3 regions of the Spirillospora sp. NPDC052242 genome follow, and region 3 is predicted to be linked to each of the others. Evidence: riboswitches for the same ligand, from Rfam matches in the RefSeq annotation. Region 3 holds a riboswitch; each other region holds the start of a gene.
What was found. Region 3 has a riboswitch for cyclic di-AMP ahead of AB0L25_RS21975 (CHAP domain-containing protein). Riboswitches for the same ligand answer to the same signal wherever they lie in the genome.
Positions count from the first base shown of each region.

Region 1: linked by a shared signal. The riboswitch ahead of AB0L25_RS18800 (CHAP domain-containing protein) and the one ahead of AB0L25_RS21975 (CHAP domain-containing protein) in region 3 are both predicted to bind cyclic di-AMP.
Region 2: linked by a shared signal. The riboswitch ahead of AB0L25_RS26170 (M15 family metallopeptidase) and the one ahead of AB0L25_RS21975 (CHAP domain-containing protein) in region 3 are both predicted to bind cyclic di-AMP.

Region 1 is NZ_JBFAUZ010000021.1:69,144-73,847, reverse strand. It holds gene nhaA (Na+/H+ antiporter NhaA) at 1-1,717, shown strand, start outside; cyclic di-AMP (ydaO/yuaA leader) riboswitch at 2,243-2,370, shown strand; gene AB0L25_RS18800 (CHAP domain-containing protein) at 2,416-3,201, shown strand; gene AB0L25_RS18795 (TetR/AcrR family transcriptional regulator) at 3,290-3,910, opposite strand; gene AB0L25_RS18790 (FadR/GntR family transcriptional regulator) at 4,024-4,704, shown strand, end outside.
Region 2 is NZ_JBFAUZ010000034.1:36,969-41,672, forward strand. It holds gene AB0L25_RS26165 (TetR/AcrR family transcriptional regulator) at 1-422, opposite strand, end outside; gene AB0L25_RS26170 (M15 family metallopeptidase) at 555-1,199, opposite strand; cyclic di-AMP (ydaO/yuaA leader) riboswitch at 1,203-1,380, opposite strand; gene AB0L25_RS26175 (TetR/AcrR family transcriptional regulator) at 1,517-2,134, opposite strand; gene AB0L25_RS26180 (oxygenase MpaB family protein) at 2,229-3,173, shown strand; gene AB0L25_RS26185 (SUKH-4 family immunity protein) at 3,240-3,806, opposite strand; gene AB0L25_RS26190 (ATP-binding protein) at 3,803-4,228, opposite strand; gene AB0L25_RS26195 (helix-turn-helix domain-containing protein) at 4,605-4,704, shown strand, end outside.
Region 3 is NZ_JBFAUZ010000026.1:52,294-56,997, reverse strand. It holds gene AB0L25_RS21980 (CDP-glycerol glycerophosphotransferase family protein) at 1-1,608, opposite strand, end outside; gene AB0L25_RS21975 (CHAP domain-containing protein) at 1,771-2,586, opposite strand; cyclic di-AMP (ydaO/yuaA leader) riboswitch at 2,599-2,752, opposite strand; gene AB0L25_RS21970 (PP2C family protein-serine/threonine phosphatase) at 3,200-4,704, opposite strand, start outside.

The sequences.
Region 1 (4,704 bases), on a different contig from region 3:
GTTCTGGGGCACGCACCTGTCCGTGCGGCTCGGCGCGCACGGGATCTCGCTCGACCTGACCGAGTGGGTCAACAGCGGGCTCATGACCCTGTTCTTCTTCGTCGTCGGGCTGGAGGCCCGCCGCGAGTTCGACATGGGGGAACTGCGCGAGCGCCGGCGGCTGGCCCTGCCGCTCGCCGCCGGGCTCAGCGGCATGGTCGTGCCGATCGTCCTGTACCTCGCGATCAACGCGGGGCACGGCACCGAGCAGGGGTGGGGCGTGGCGATGTCCACCGACACCGCGTTCGCCCTCGGCCTGCTGGCCGTCGTCGGCCGCCGCCTGCCGCCGGGCCTGCGGGTCTTCATCCTCACGATGAGCGTCGTCGACGACTTCCTGGCCCTCGCCGTCATCGCCGTCGCCTACGGCGACCGCCTCTCCGTGCCCGCGCTCGCCGCCGCCGCCGTCGCGTTCGCCGCCATCCTGCTCGTGCGGCGCCTCGGCGTGCACCGGGGCGCGGTCTACGCGCTGCTCGGCGTCGTCTTGTGGGCCGCGCTCCTCGAATCGGGCGTCGACCCGATCGTGACCGGGCTGGCCATGGGGCTGCTCACCTACGCCCACCCGGCGCAGCGCGCCGACCTGGAGCAGGCCAGCGGGCTGTTCCGGCTGTTCCGCGAGCAGCCCACCCCCGAACTCGGACGGGACGTGCGCGCCCGCATCGCGTCGGCGATCTCCCCGAACGACCGCCTGCAGCGCATGTACCACCCGTGGACGAGCTACGTGATCGTCCCGGTGTTCGCGCTGGCCAACGCCGGGATCGACGTCGGCGGCGGGGAGCTGGCGCGGGCCTTCACCTCGCCCGTGACCCTCGGCGTGCTCATCGGGTACGGCGTCGGCAAGCCGCTCGGCGTCGTCGCCGCGGCCGCGCTGACCACCGCCGCGTCCCGCGGGCGCATCCGGATCCCGATCGGCTGGGGAGCGCTGACCGCGGGCGGCACGCTGTCCGCGGCCGGGTTCACCGTCTCCCTCCTCATCGCGACGCACGCCTTCCACGGCGAGCACCTGGACGACGCCAAGATCGGCATTTTGAGCACGCTCGTGCTCGCGTTCCTGACGTCCCGGCTCGTCACCGCCGTGATCGCCGTCCTGCCGCCCGAGCCGCGGCTCCGCGCGCTGCTGGGGAAGGCGGAGGCGATCGTCGACCTGGCCGTGCCCGTCGACCCCGACCACGATCACGTGCGCGGACCGCGGCACGCCCCGGTGACGATGGTCGAGTACGGCGACTACGAGTGCCCCTACTGCGGGCGCGCCGAACCCGTCGTCCGCGAACTCCTCGCGGAGTTCGGGGACGACGTGCGCTACGTCTGGCGGCACCTCCCGCTGACCGACGTCCACATCCACGCGCAGCTCGCCGCCGAGGCCGCGGAGGCCGCCGCGCGCCAGGGCCGCTTCTGGGAGATGCACGACGCGCTGCTCGCCCACCAGGGCGCCCTGCGCGCCGGCGACCTGCGCGCGCACGCGGCCCGCATCGGCCTGGACGTCGCCCGCTTCGACCGGGACATGGCCGCCCGCGCCGGCGTCGCCCGCGTCGCCGCGGACGTCGAGTCGGCCGACCTCAGCACCGTCGCGGGCACACCCACCTTCTTCGTCAACGGGCGTCGGCACCACGGCGCCTACGACATCGCGAGCCTGTCCGCCGCGATCCGCGCCGCCCGCGAGCGCGCCGCCCTCACCGGCTGACGGGCCGGCGGGGTGAGGGGCGTCACCGGCGCCGGACCGCGTGCCCGCCGCGCGGCTCGGCCGTGGTGCTCTCCGTCACACGCCCTCCGGTGATCCGTGGGATGTCGGAGCGCCCGGTCGGCCCGGTTTGCGCGGGCTCCTGCGCGCGTCCGGACGGCGGCGGAGGCGGGCGGAACGGGCCGTGTCCGGGCGGATCGGGGCGGGTGGGAAAAGATCGGGAAGAACATCCTGCGGGTGGGTGTTGGTAAGTCCTTGGAAGCTGCTTGACCAGGGAAAAGATCGCTTTTGGTCGGGTTTGCTTTCCTGGGGATGGTTGGTACCTTCAACCTGAACCTCGCAGCAGTTCGAATGCTGCGGTCGGCCGTGCCAGGGATGCGGCCGTCGTCGCGGAGCGGATCACGCACGCGACGCGCGCCAGGAACGCGCGCCTCTTCCAGAGCAGTCGCTCAGAAAATCCCAGAGCCATCGCTCAGCGAAATCTGACAATCCAGCGCCGTATCGCGGCGCGCAGGCCGAGTCCGCACGAGGCCCTGAGGGCCGAGCGGAGCCGGGGACCCGAGTACCAGGGGTGAATCGGCGCGTCCCGAGCGCGCCGTAGGGCTCTTCCATGCCCGAATCCGTCAGCTAACCCGGTAGGCGCCATGGGAGACAAGGAGATTCCCTGCATGACCGGTCGTTTCGATCGTATTAGCGAGTCCGTGAAGCGTCTCAACCCTCAGTCCGCCGTGCAGCGGCTGGCCCCCGTCGCGGCCGTCAAGCGGCTGAGCGCGGAGGAGCGGGCCGTCGGCGTCGCCGTCGGCGCGGTGCTGGCCGGCACCGTCGGGCTCGCCACGTTCCACCCGCTCGGCGGGGCCGACGCGGCCACCGAGGCGCACGGCGCGGCCGGCGGCGGCGCCGTCGCGGTGGCGCAGAACTCCGCGAAGACGGAGGCGTCGGGCGCGATGACCGCGGCCGAGGCCAAGGCCGAGGGCTGGAAGGTCCCGCCGCGCGCCGTCGAGGCGTCCGAGGTGATCGACCTGGCCAAGGAGCAGGTCGGCATCCAGGAGGAGGGCCCGGGCGACATGACCAAGTTCCACGACTGGTACGTCTCGACGCCGCACGCCGAGGCGACCGCGGCCCGCGACGGCGGCTTCTCCGTCGACGCCTACAAGGGCGCCCAGTGGTGCGACATGTTCGTGTCCTGGCTCGGCTCGCAGACCGGCGTCAAGAACATGGGCTGGGACGCCTACACCGTCCAGCACGCGAGCTGGTTCAAGGACGAGGGCCGCTGGGGCCAGAAGGCCAAGCCCGGCGCGGTCGTCTTCTACGACTGGAGCGCGGGCTCCGGCGGCGACATCGGCGCCATCGACCACGTCGGCATCGTCGAGAAGGACAACGGCGACGGCACCATCAGCACCATCGAGGGCAACGTCGACAACTCCGTCCAGGAGAAGACCCGCGACAAGGGCCAGGTCGTCGGCTACGGCTACCCCGACTACGCCTGATCCCCCGATCACGCCCGAAGGCGCCCGGCATCCCGCCGGGCGCCTTCGGCGTCTCCGGACGGCCCCCGGACCCGGGCGCGGTGCCGGGTCACCCGTCCAGCGCGGGGACGACGGACGCCAGGAACGCGCGCAGGCCGTCCTGGACGTCGACGGTCTCGCGGTCGTAGAGCCACTGGGCCTGCAGGCCGTTGAGCAGGGCGATCGTCATGGTGGCGAGGGTCTCCGGCGGAAGCCGCGAGTGCAGTTCGCCGCGTTCGTCCAGGGCGGTGAAGGCGGCCGTGAAGAAGCGGCGGAGCCTGCCGTAGCGGTCGGCGTAGTAGGCGTGCGCGGGATGGTGCGGCGACGTCGCCTCGCCCGAGATCACGCAGTGCAGCTCCAGCAGGCCCGGGCTGTGCGCGTTGTCGGCCGCCACCGCGAGCATGCCCCGCAGCGCCTGCAGCGGCTCCCCGGCGGGGTCGCGCCCGCCGGCCGCCGCCAGCAGGCCGGCGCTGCGTTCGCCGCGGAACTCCAGCACCGCGAGCAGCAGGTCCTCCTTGCGGGGGAAGTGGTGCAGCAGCCCGGTGTAGCTGATGCCGGCGCGCTTGGCGACGTCCTTCATCGTGGCGCCGTAGAAGCCGGTCTGCGCGAAGGCGTCCACGCACGCCTCCAGCACGCGGCGCCGGATCGCCGCCGACTTCGCGTACGGGCCGCGGGGCGTCCGAGAGGCCATGGCGTTCCCCCTCCATCCGATCGGCACGGGACCCCCACACTCTCCACCGGCCGGCCCCGGGACGGCCACATCGCGGCCGGGGCGCCGCGCCGCCCGCGGGTACGCTGGCGGGCATGCCGACCCTGCACGAGGAGGTCCTCGCCAAGCTCGGACCGCTGATCATCTCGGGGGCGCTCGAGCCGGGGTCGAAGGTCAACCTGGAGTGGGTGCAGCAGGAGTTCGGCGTCTCCCGGACGGTCGCCCGGGAGGCGGTGCAGGTGCTCGCGTCGATGCGGCTGGTCGCCAGCCGCCGCCGCACCGGCGTCACCGTCCTGCCGGAGGACGAGTGGGACTCCTTCGACCGCGCCGTGATCAGGTGGCGGCTCGGCGGGCCGGAACGGGACGTCCACCTGCACCAGCTCTCGCAGCTGCGCACCGCGATCGAGCCGCCCGCCGCCGCGCTGGCCGCCCGGTACGCGGACGCCCGGCAGCGGGACCGGATCGTCGAGCTCGGGGCGGCGATGGAGACGGCGGGCGCGGCCGGCGACCTGGCCACGTTCCTCGAGCACGACATCGCCTACCACCGGCTGCTGCTCGAGGCGTCGGGGAACGTGATGTTCGCCGGTCTCGCCCACGTCGTGGAGGAGGTGCTGCGCGGGCGCACGCGGCACCGGCTGATGCCGGCGCGGCCCAAGCCGGAGGCGCGCCGGCTCCACCTCGTGGTGGCCGAGGCCGTCGCCGGCCGCGAGTCCGAGGTGGCGCGGGCCGCGATGACCGCGATCTGCGTCGAGGTCGCCGACGAGATGGGCCGGCTG
Region 2 (4,704 bases), on a different contig from region 3:
AGTTCGCTGAGCGCCCCGGCGTTCCACAGGACCGCGCGGGTCGTGGCGGCGATCTCCTCCCGGGCCTGGGTGAACACCCCGCCGACCCAGGCGCGCACCTGCCCCTGCGGGGTCGGCTCCTTGGCCATCTGGTGCGCGACGTAGCCGTGCAGGCGTTCGGTCCCGTCCTCGAGCAGCGCGGCGACCAGCGCGTCCTTCGAGCGGAAGTGCCGGTAGAACGCCTCGTTGGACAGTCCCGCGGCGCCCACGATGTCGGCGACGCGCGGGCGCGACGCGGTGCCGCGCTCCCGCATCACCTCGAGCGCGGCGTCGAGGAGGCGGCGCACCTCCCCGGCGTAGACCTCGCCCCGCTTGGCCAGGGTGCGCCGGGCGATGCGGCTCGCGACGTCGTCCGACCGGCCGGAAACTTGATTCTCGCTCACACGAATCGGATTCTTGCACCGGTCGGGGCGGGGCGCAACGCCGACCGCGACGCCGACCCGTGGCGCCCGGGGACGAGCGGAGGGGCCGCCCGCCCCCGGACGTTCGGAGCCCGCCGGGGCGCCGGGGGGACGTCAGTCGTCCTGGCCGACGTCGAACTCCCAGTGCCAGGGCTCGTACGGGTTGCTGTAGGCCCAGTCCGGGTGGATCCAGCCGTAGTCCTCGGCGTTGTCCTCCAGCCACTCGAACTGCGGCGTGCCCTCTTCCTCGACGCCGCCGCACAGGTCGGCGGCGATGCCGAGGCCGTGCTTGCTGTTGCCGGGGGCCGCCGCCATGCCCGCGGGCATGCTCTCGTACAGCTCTTCCTGCCGCTCGTAGCTCCGGTAGGAGCTGCGGACGCACATCTCCTCGCCGAACCGCTCGTGGTAGGCGGCGTTCAGCTTGTAGAACGCCGCGGCCGCGTCGGCCCGGAGCGACTCGTCCTCCTGCGGAAGCGGGCACAGCTCCTCGTCCGGGATGCGGCCGTTGTCGTACTCGAGCTCGGCGGCCTCCTCCGGCTTGCAGTCGGCCGGGAGCTTCGGGGGTCCGCTCTCGCGCTCCTTGGGAGCCGCCGACGGCGCGGCGTGGTTCGCCGAGAGCGCCGCGGCTCGCGGTCCGCCGCCGGGGTCCTCGCCGCCGCCCGCGGACGCCAGCCCGAGGGATCCGGCGAAGATGCCCGCGAGGGCCATCCCGGCCAGCGGGGCGGAGAATTTGGTCTTGATGACGTGCCGACCTGTCACGACTGCTCCTTCCATGCCGCCTACCGGGTTAGCTGACGGATTCGGGCATGGAAGACGCCCTACGACGCCTCGTGGCGAGGCGTCGATTCACCCCTGCGAAGCGACGCGGACCGGCCGGTCCGGGCGTCGATCGCGCTGGTTCCCCGGCTCCGCGCGGACGCGGACTCGGCGTCGCCGCCGCCACCCGCACGCACGCGTGCCGGGTGACGCGGACACTGATCGATGATCCGGGCGCCCCTCCGGGCGCCAATGTGGGCATGACGGTACCAAAGCCCCAAAAGACCGCAAAGGGGAGGCCAAGTCCGCCCCGGCCGCGGTCAGCCCCGCAGGTAGCCGATGACCAGGTCGGCGAGCTCGTCCACCATGCGCTCGTGCGGGACGGCCGGACGGTCGAGCACGTACCGCACCGAGACCGAGCCGACGATCTCGGTCAGCATCCACAGCGTCGTGTCGACGTCCAGGTCCTCGCGGAAGTCGGCCCGGTTCAGCAGCAGCTGGACGCGGACCAGGTCGGTCAGCCGCCGCTGCAGCCCCGCGAGCTTGTCGAACGGGCCGAGCCGCGGGATCTGCTCGACGATGATGCGCAGCAGGTCGGCGTGCTCCTCGAAGAGCCGGATCTGGACGTCCAGGAGGGCGCGGCCGGCGACCGGCCACGGCTCGGTCATCGTGGCGTCGATCTGGGCGCCGAGCCGCTCGGTGAGGTGGTCGGCGAACCGGTCGACCACCGCGACCATGATGGCGTCCTTGTTCGGGAAGTACTGGTAGAGCGATCCGTTGCTGATCCCCGCGGCCGCGGCGATGCGGTTGGTGGACGCGCCGTCGTACCCGCGCTCGGCGAGAACGCGAGTGGCGGCGTCCAGGATCGCCTCGACCGTGCGGCGCGAGCGGTCCTGCCGGGGGATTCTGCGGGGCGTCAGTCCAGGTGGGCGGCTCATGCGGCACCTCACAGCGAACGCGACTTGTAAGCGACTGCTTATTCGCGTTCAACTTATCCCGTAGCCCCCTGTGCGCGGAAGGAATGACGAGGAGATGACGACCGAGGAGATGACGACCGGGCAGACGGCGACCGGGCAGACGGCGACCGGGCAGATCGTCCCGGCCCGGGAGAACGTCCGGGAACCGGTCCCCTTCGGGCCGGGCTCGATCCTGTGGGACACGATGGGCCTGTACAGCTCGGCGGTGGCCGGCAACAGCGTCTTCATCCTGCAGTCCATGCATCCGGCGATCGGCACCGTGGTGGACCGCCTGTCGAGCTTCCGCACCGACCCGGTCGGACGCGCCATGCGCAGCTTCGCGTCGGTGCAGACCTGGGTCTACGGCGGGCAGGAGGCCATCGACGAGGGCCGCCGCCTCCGGGAGATGCACAAGCCGCTCAGCGCGGTCGACGAGGACGGGAACCGGCACCACGCGCTGTCCGCGGAGCCGTGGGCGTGGGTGCACCTGACCGGCTTCTACGCCGCGGTCACCGCGTCCCGCTACTTCGCGCCGGAGCCGATGAGCGACGAGGAGCAGAAGCAGGTCTACGAGGAGTTCCTCGACCTCGGCCGCATCCTGCGGGTGCCCGAGCGGATGTTCCCGGCGACGATCGCCGACTACTGGGACTACTTCGACGACATGGTCGAGAACACGCTCGTCCCGCACCGGGTCGCGCTCGAAGTCCTGGACAGCATGGACAAGGTCCCCCCGAACGTCCCGGCGCGGCTGCGGCCGGTGGTGGCGCCGCTGAGCCTCGTCGGGGGCAGGCTCGGCCGGCTCGTCACGGTCGGCACGCTGCCGCCCGCCGCCCGCGCCAAGCTCGGCCTCTCCTGGACGGCCGCGGACGAGCGCCGCCTGCGCGCCGTCGGGGCGGTCATCGGCCGCGGCACGCCGCTGCTGCCCGAACGGCTCCGGTACATGCCGATCGCCTACCGGGCGCGGGAGGCGGCGCGGGCGCAGGAGAAGCTGCGCAAGGTCCTCGCCGAACGCCCCCTCTGACCCGCCGACCACCGCGCACGACCACCGTGTCGGCGACGGGCGTGGCGTCCGGCCAGGCGGGCGCGCTCAGCCCGGCGTCCGGCGGCGCCCGTACTCGCGGGCGAGCAGGTCGGACGGCATCGCGGGCCACCGGCTCAGCGCGCCCGTGTCACGGTCCACGATCAGCACGGGGCTGAGGTCGTCGGCCGCGATCTCGGCGGGCCGCACGATGAAGCCGTCCCGGAACTCCTCGACCGACACCGGGACCGGGCGCCCGCCCAGGCAGGCGTCCGCCCGCCGCCACGCCTCCGCCCGGTCGACGGGCGCCGGACGGACGGCGTAGGCGGCCAGGACGTCGGCCACCCCGTGCAGCGTCCGGCACTCGGCCGTCCCGCACCCCCGGCAGATCGGCGCGCCGCTCGGGTCGCTCCCGGGCCGGTGCGCCGACAGGACGCAGGTCAGCGCGGCCGTGCAGGCCAGCGCGAGCCGCCGCGCCTCCCGGACGAACTCCCGGGTGTGCGGGTCGAGGCGCGCCTCGCCCAGCTCGGCGACGAACCCGTCGATCGCCCGGTCGTCCGCGCGCATCGCCGCCGACATCGCGGAGCGGACCCGCTGATGGACCTGGTCGTGGGTCCAGGCCGCCGGACGCCTCACGCCGACCACTCCCCCGCGAACAGCGCCGACACCGTGCGGCCCCGGTCGTCGCCGTGCCAGCCCCAGCTCGCGGCGAGGAGGGCGATGGTGTGCAGGCCGCGCCCGGACTCGTCCAGGTCCCCGGCCTTCCGGCATACCGGCTCGCCCGGCCCGCCCTGATCGGTGACCGCCACGCGGACACCGTCCCGCGCGTGCACCAGCTCGACGGCGAACCGGCCGCCGCACTCCCCGGACCGGGTGTGCCGGAGCGCGTTGACGACGAGTTCGTCGGCGGCGAGCAGGACGTCGTCCAGGTAAGGGCAGCCGGCCAGCAGGCAGCCGACGAACCGCCGGACCGCGCGGGCCTGTTCGGGACCGCCGGGGAACGAGCGCCGCCAGCGCAGCGGCGCGGGCTCGGCTTCCAGAGACGGCGACGAAGACATGATCGATCACCTCGGTTCACGGGTGGAGACGATGTTGCGGATCTGTCGGGTCACCCCGGCTTCCACGACCCCATCGTCACAGCAGGTCACCATCCGAGCACGAGAAACCGCCTGAAAGGCGTCCCCGGAGAGCCGATCGGGGCGATCAGATTTCGGGCGACCAGGTTCTCGCCGCGTCAAATCTTGAATGTGCAGAACTTGCTCGCCCGGATGTTCGAACCCGACAACCCTCTGACCTGGACTTTTTCGAAGACGGTCACCTCGTCGTGACCAATCCGGTTGCGAGGCTTGACCAGATGCACAAAGTTATTGATCTGTACGCAGCGTGATGATCGCAGGTCGTCACGGCCCGACATCCGTTCAAGGGGGAGCGGGAATGCCGAGTGCCTACCTCCGTCGCCGACGGCTCGCCGTCGAGATGCGCAAGCTGCGCGAAGAGCGCGGCGTGACCGTCGAGGAAGTCGCGGGGCGCATCT
Region 3 (4,704 bases):
CGCGCCGCGGCCGCGCCCGTCCAGGACGAACGACAGGTGCCCGGACGCGGTCACGTGCGAGCGCAGGACGTCCCCGGCGAAGCGGGTCAGCCGCGGGCGCACCGGGAGGTCCACGTCGTTCAGCGGGGGCGATCCGGTGCCGCTGCCCGGACGGGTGACCATCGTCTCCCCGTTCACCGTGACGCGCAGCCGGACGTCCCACAGCGGGTCGACGAAGCCGATCGGCCGGACGCGGCGCCGCGGGTCGAACTCCGCCCGCCAGGCCAGCCGGTCGCCGCGGTGCTCGACGTCCGCGCCGACCCGCGCCGCCGGCGCCCGCCCGCGGCGGTCCCGGAACACCAGCACGGCCGACAGGTCGGCGTCCGGCGGCACCCGGCCGAGCGGGTTCAGGACGTACCCGGCGATGCGGGCGCAGCCGTCCCGGACCTCCAGCCGCGTCACCGTGTTGCCCGGGCACAGTTCCCGCAGCGGCCGCAGGTGGAAGCCGAACCCGGTGACGTCCAGCACGCGCCGCCCGAGCCCCCCGCGCGGCGGGCGCGCGCCCCAGTAGACGCGGCCGTCCCGCTCCGCCAGCGGCGCGCCCAGCACGGGATGCTCGGGACGGTGCTCGGCCGCGGCCAGCGCCGCCGCGTGATCGCCCTCGCGGATCAGGTACGCGGCGACCGCCGCCATCGGGTTGGCGTCCTCGAACGACCGCGGGTCCAGCTCGGCGAGGTAGCCCGCCGCCAGGTCGAGGAACCGCGCCCGGTGGCCGGGGTCGCGGCCGCGCAGCTCCCGCAGGTACAGCAGCAGGTCATGGTTGAGGAACTTGACGTCCTTGGCGCGCTTCAGCCCGTGGGCGCCGCGGAGCGCGAACAGCATGTCGATGCGGCGGTGGATCTCCAGCCGGTCCGCGAAGTTGGCCAGCTCGGCGCGCCGGTTGGAGATCGACGGGCCCGCCGCGGCGTCCTTGACCAGCCAGTTGTAGACGCGGTGCGGGATCAGCGCGGTCCGCCGGGCCGCCAGGTACGCCTCGGCGGTGAACAGCAGGTCCTCGTAGTGGAGGCGCTCGACGAACCGCAGCCCGTGCTCGTCCAGGAACTCCCTGCGGTACGCCTTGTTCGTGGACAGCGTGTCGTACAGCAGATCGGGGTTCTCGCTGAGCGAACCGTAGACGGCGCTGCGCTCGTACAGCCATGGATACCAGGGACGCGTGCGGTTCTTCGCGTCCGGCGGCCGGTTCAGGAACACCCTCGTGCACAGCCCCGAGACCAGGTCGGCGCCGGTCTCCTCGCCCGCGGCGACCAGGTTGAGGCACGCGTGCCGGTCCAGCAGGTCGTCGCTGTCGAGGAACATGACGAACCGGCCGTCCGAACGCTCCACCCCGGTGTTGCGCGGACGGCCGCACCCCCCGGAGTTCACCGGCAGGTGCACGGCCCGGACCCGGCCCGGATGCGCGGCGGCGAGGCGTTCCGCGACGTCCCCGGTGCGGTCGGTGCTCGCGTCGTTCACGATCACCGTCTCCACGGAGCGCAGCGACTGCGCCAGCGTCGAGGCGACCGCCCGGGGCAGCCGCCGCGCGTCGTTGTAGGCGATCACCACCACACTGACATCCGGGCGCACCCGCATGGGCCTCCCTCCGCTACGCCGCGTGCCAGGGATTCCTTTCCAGGAACGGCGGAGGGAGGTCCAAGCGCGACCAAAGCCTGTCAATGGTTCGCATTACCGTGGGGACGCCGAAGGCGCCCGGCGGAGCGCCGGGCGCCTTCGTGATCGGCCGGTGCCGGTCGATCAGGCGTACTCGGGGTAGCCGTAGCCCACGATCTGGCCCTTGTCCCGGACCCTCTCCTCGACGGCGTTGTTGCTGTTGCCCTCGATGGTGCTGACGGTGCCGTCGCCGTTGTCCTTCTCGACGATCCCGACGTGGTCGATGTCGCCGATGGAGCCGTCCGAACCGGCGCCCCAGTCGAAGAACACGATCGCGCCCGGCTTGGCCTTCTGGCCCCAGCGGCCCTGGTCCTCGAACCACTTGGCGTGCGACACGGTGTAGGCGTCCCAGCCCATGCCCTTGACGCCGGTCTGCGCGCCGAGCCACGAGACGAACATGTCGCACCAGGCGGCGCCGTCGTAGGCGTCCACCGAGAAGCCGCCGCTGCTGGCGGCCTGCTCGGCGCGCGGCGTCGAGGTCCACCACTCGTGGAACTTGGTCATGTTGCCCGGGCCCTCTTCCTCGATGCCGACCTGCTCCTTGGCCAGGTCGATCACCTCGGACGCCTCGACGGCGCGCGGCGGCACCTTCCAGCCCTGGGCCTTGGCCTCGGCGAGGCTCATCGTCGACGCCGACTCGGCCTTCTCCGCGGTGTGCGTGACGGCCGCGGCCTTCTGGACGGTCGTGCTCGCGGCCTCGGTGGCCGCGCTCGCCCCGGCCATGGGGTTGAACACCGACAGCCCGACGGCGCCGGCCAGCACCGCGCCGACGGCGACGCCGACGGCCCGGTCCTCCGGGGTCATGCGCTTGATCGCGAGTTCGGGGGCCAGCCGCTTGACCGCGGACTGGGGGTTGAGGCGCTTCACGGACTCGGAAAGTCGATCGAAACGACCGGTCATGCAGGGAATCTCCTTGTCTCCCATGACGCCTACCGGGTTAGCTGACGGATTCGGGCATGGAAGAGCCCTACGGCGCGCTCGGGACGCGCCGATTCACCCCTGGAACTTGGGTCCCCGGCTCCGCTGCGGCCCTCGTGGACCTGTGCGGACTCGGCCTTCACGCCGCGCGTGCGGCGCTGGATTGTCGGATTTCTCTGAGCGACTGCTCTGAGGGGCGCGCGTGCATGGCGCGCGTCGCGTGCGTGGACCGCTCCGCGACCGGCGGCCGCGCCCCTGGCACGGCCGGTACAACGCGTGGATCGCGCTGCGAGATTCGGGTTGAAGGTACCAACCATCTCCGCGAAAGCAAACCAGGCCAAAATTGATCTTTTCCCTGGTCAAGTGGCTTTCAAGGACATCCCAACACCCACCCGCAGGATGTTCTTCCCGATCTTTACCGGCGGTCCCGGAACCCTTTCTCCACGGGGCCTACGGCGCACCGCCCCCGAACCCGCCCGAAGATCGACGGGACGGCCGGCGCGACGGCTCATCGCCGCCCACCGGCCGTCCCCGGCCCCACATCGTGTGCCCTAAGTCACATCACCGTATCGACGCAGGTCAGAGGCGGCGTCCGTCACTCGACCCGCAGCGCGAACAGGGTCGTGTCGTCCGCCGCCCGGTCGTGCTCCATCCGCGCCAGCACCTCGTCCAGCGCCACCTCCGGACGCCCCGAGCCCTCTTCGAGGATCCGCGTGAGCCGCTCGATGCGCTCGTCCAGGTCCGCGTCCCGCCGCTCCACCAGGCCGTCCGTGTACAGGAAGACCATGTCGCCCCGCACCAGCGGAGTCTTGATCGTCGTGTACTCCCAGCCCGGCATCGCGCCGAGCATCGGATCCCGGACGACCTCGAGCGGCGCGGCATGTCCGTCCCGCACGAGGATCGGCGGCGGATGCCCCGCGCACGTCCACTCCATGACGCCCCGGTCCGGATCGAAATGCCCCACGATCGCGGTGCCGGTCGCGGGCGGGTCCATCGTCCCCACCAGCTCGTTCAGCCAGCCCACCAGCCGGCCCGCCGGCTCCCCGGTGAACGCGAGCCCCAGCAGCCCGTTCCGCGTCCGGGCCATCGCGGCCGCCGCGGGCAGCCCGTGCCCCGCCGCGTCCCCGATCGCGAACAGGCCCCGTCCGTCCGGCAGCCCCCGCGTCGCGAACCAGTCGCCGCCGATCCGCGCCGCGCTCTCCGCCGCGAGGCTGCGCAGCGCGATCCGCACCCCCGGCAGCCGCTCCACCTCGCCCTCGTCCGGCAGGATCGCCCGCCGCAGCGTCACCGCGACCCGCCGCTCCTGCGCCGTCCGCGCCTGCTGCTTGAGCATCTGCCGCCGCGTGTCCGCCAGCGCCCGCTCCACGCCCCGCCGCCGCGTGATGTCCTGCGACACGATGTTCACCGACACCGGCAGGCCCGCGTCGTCCAGAACCGGCTCGGCGAACAGCCACAGGTGCCGCGGCCTCCCGTCCGCCCCGATCACCCGGTGCTCGGCCTCCACCGGTTCCCGCCGCGAGAACAGCGTCTGCAGGGCCTCCTCCACCAGCGGCAGATCGTCGTCGGCCACCACCTTCGGCAGATCGTGCGGCATCGGCGGCACCTCGTCCGGCGACAGCCCGTAGTTCGCGAGCATCTGCGGCGTCCACTCCGCCTCGCCCGTCACCAGGTCCCACTCCCCGAACCCCAGCTGCGCGAGCCGCTCGACCCGCTCCAACCTCCTCGCCAGCCGATCCTCCCGGCTGTGGTACCGCCAGACGACGCACACCCCCGTCGGCACCTGCACGCACCGGACGCTCATCCGCGACGTCCGCGACAGCCCGCTCTGCGCCGTCGTGTACGAGATCGACCCCCGCTCCAGCGTCCCCGCACCCCCGAGAACCCCCACGTACTCCTCGAACAGCCCCGTCAACGCCGCACCCGGGTCCGTCTGCAGCAGCCGACGTCCCGTCAGCTTCTCGGCACCCCGACCGAACAGATCCCTCGCCTGCTCGTTCAACTGCGCGTACAGGAAGTCCGCGACATTCCCCTCGGGCCCTCGCACCGGCACGAGATGCGCCGCCGAGTCCAACGCGCCGTCCAGCACGGCCCGCGCCACGG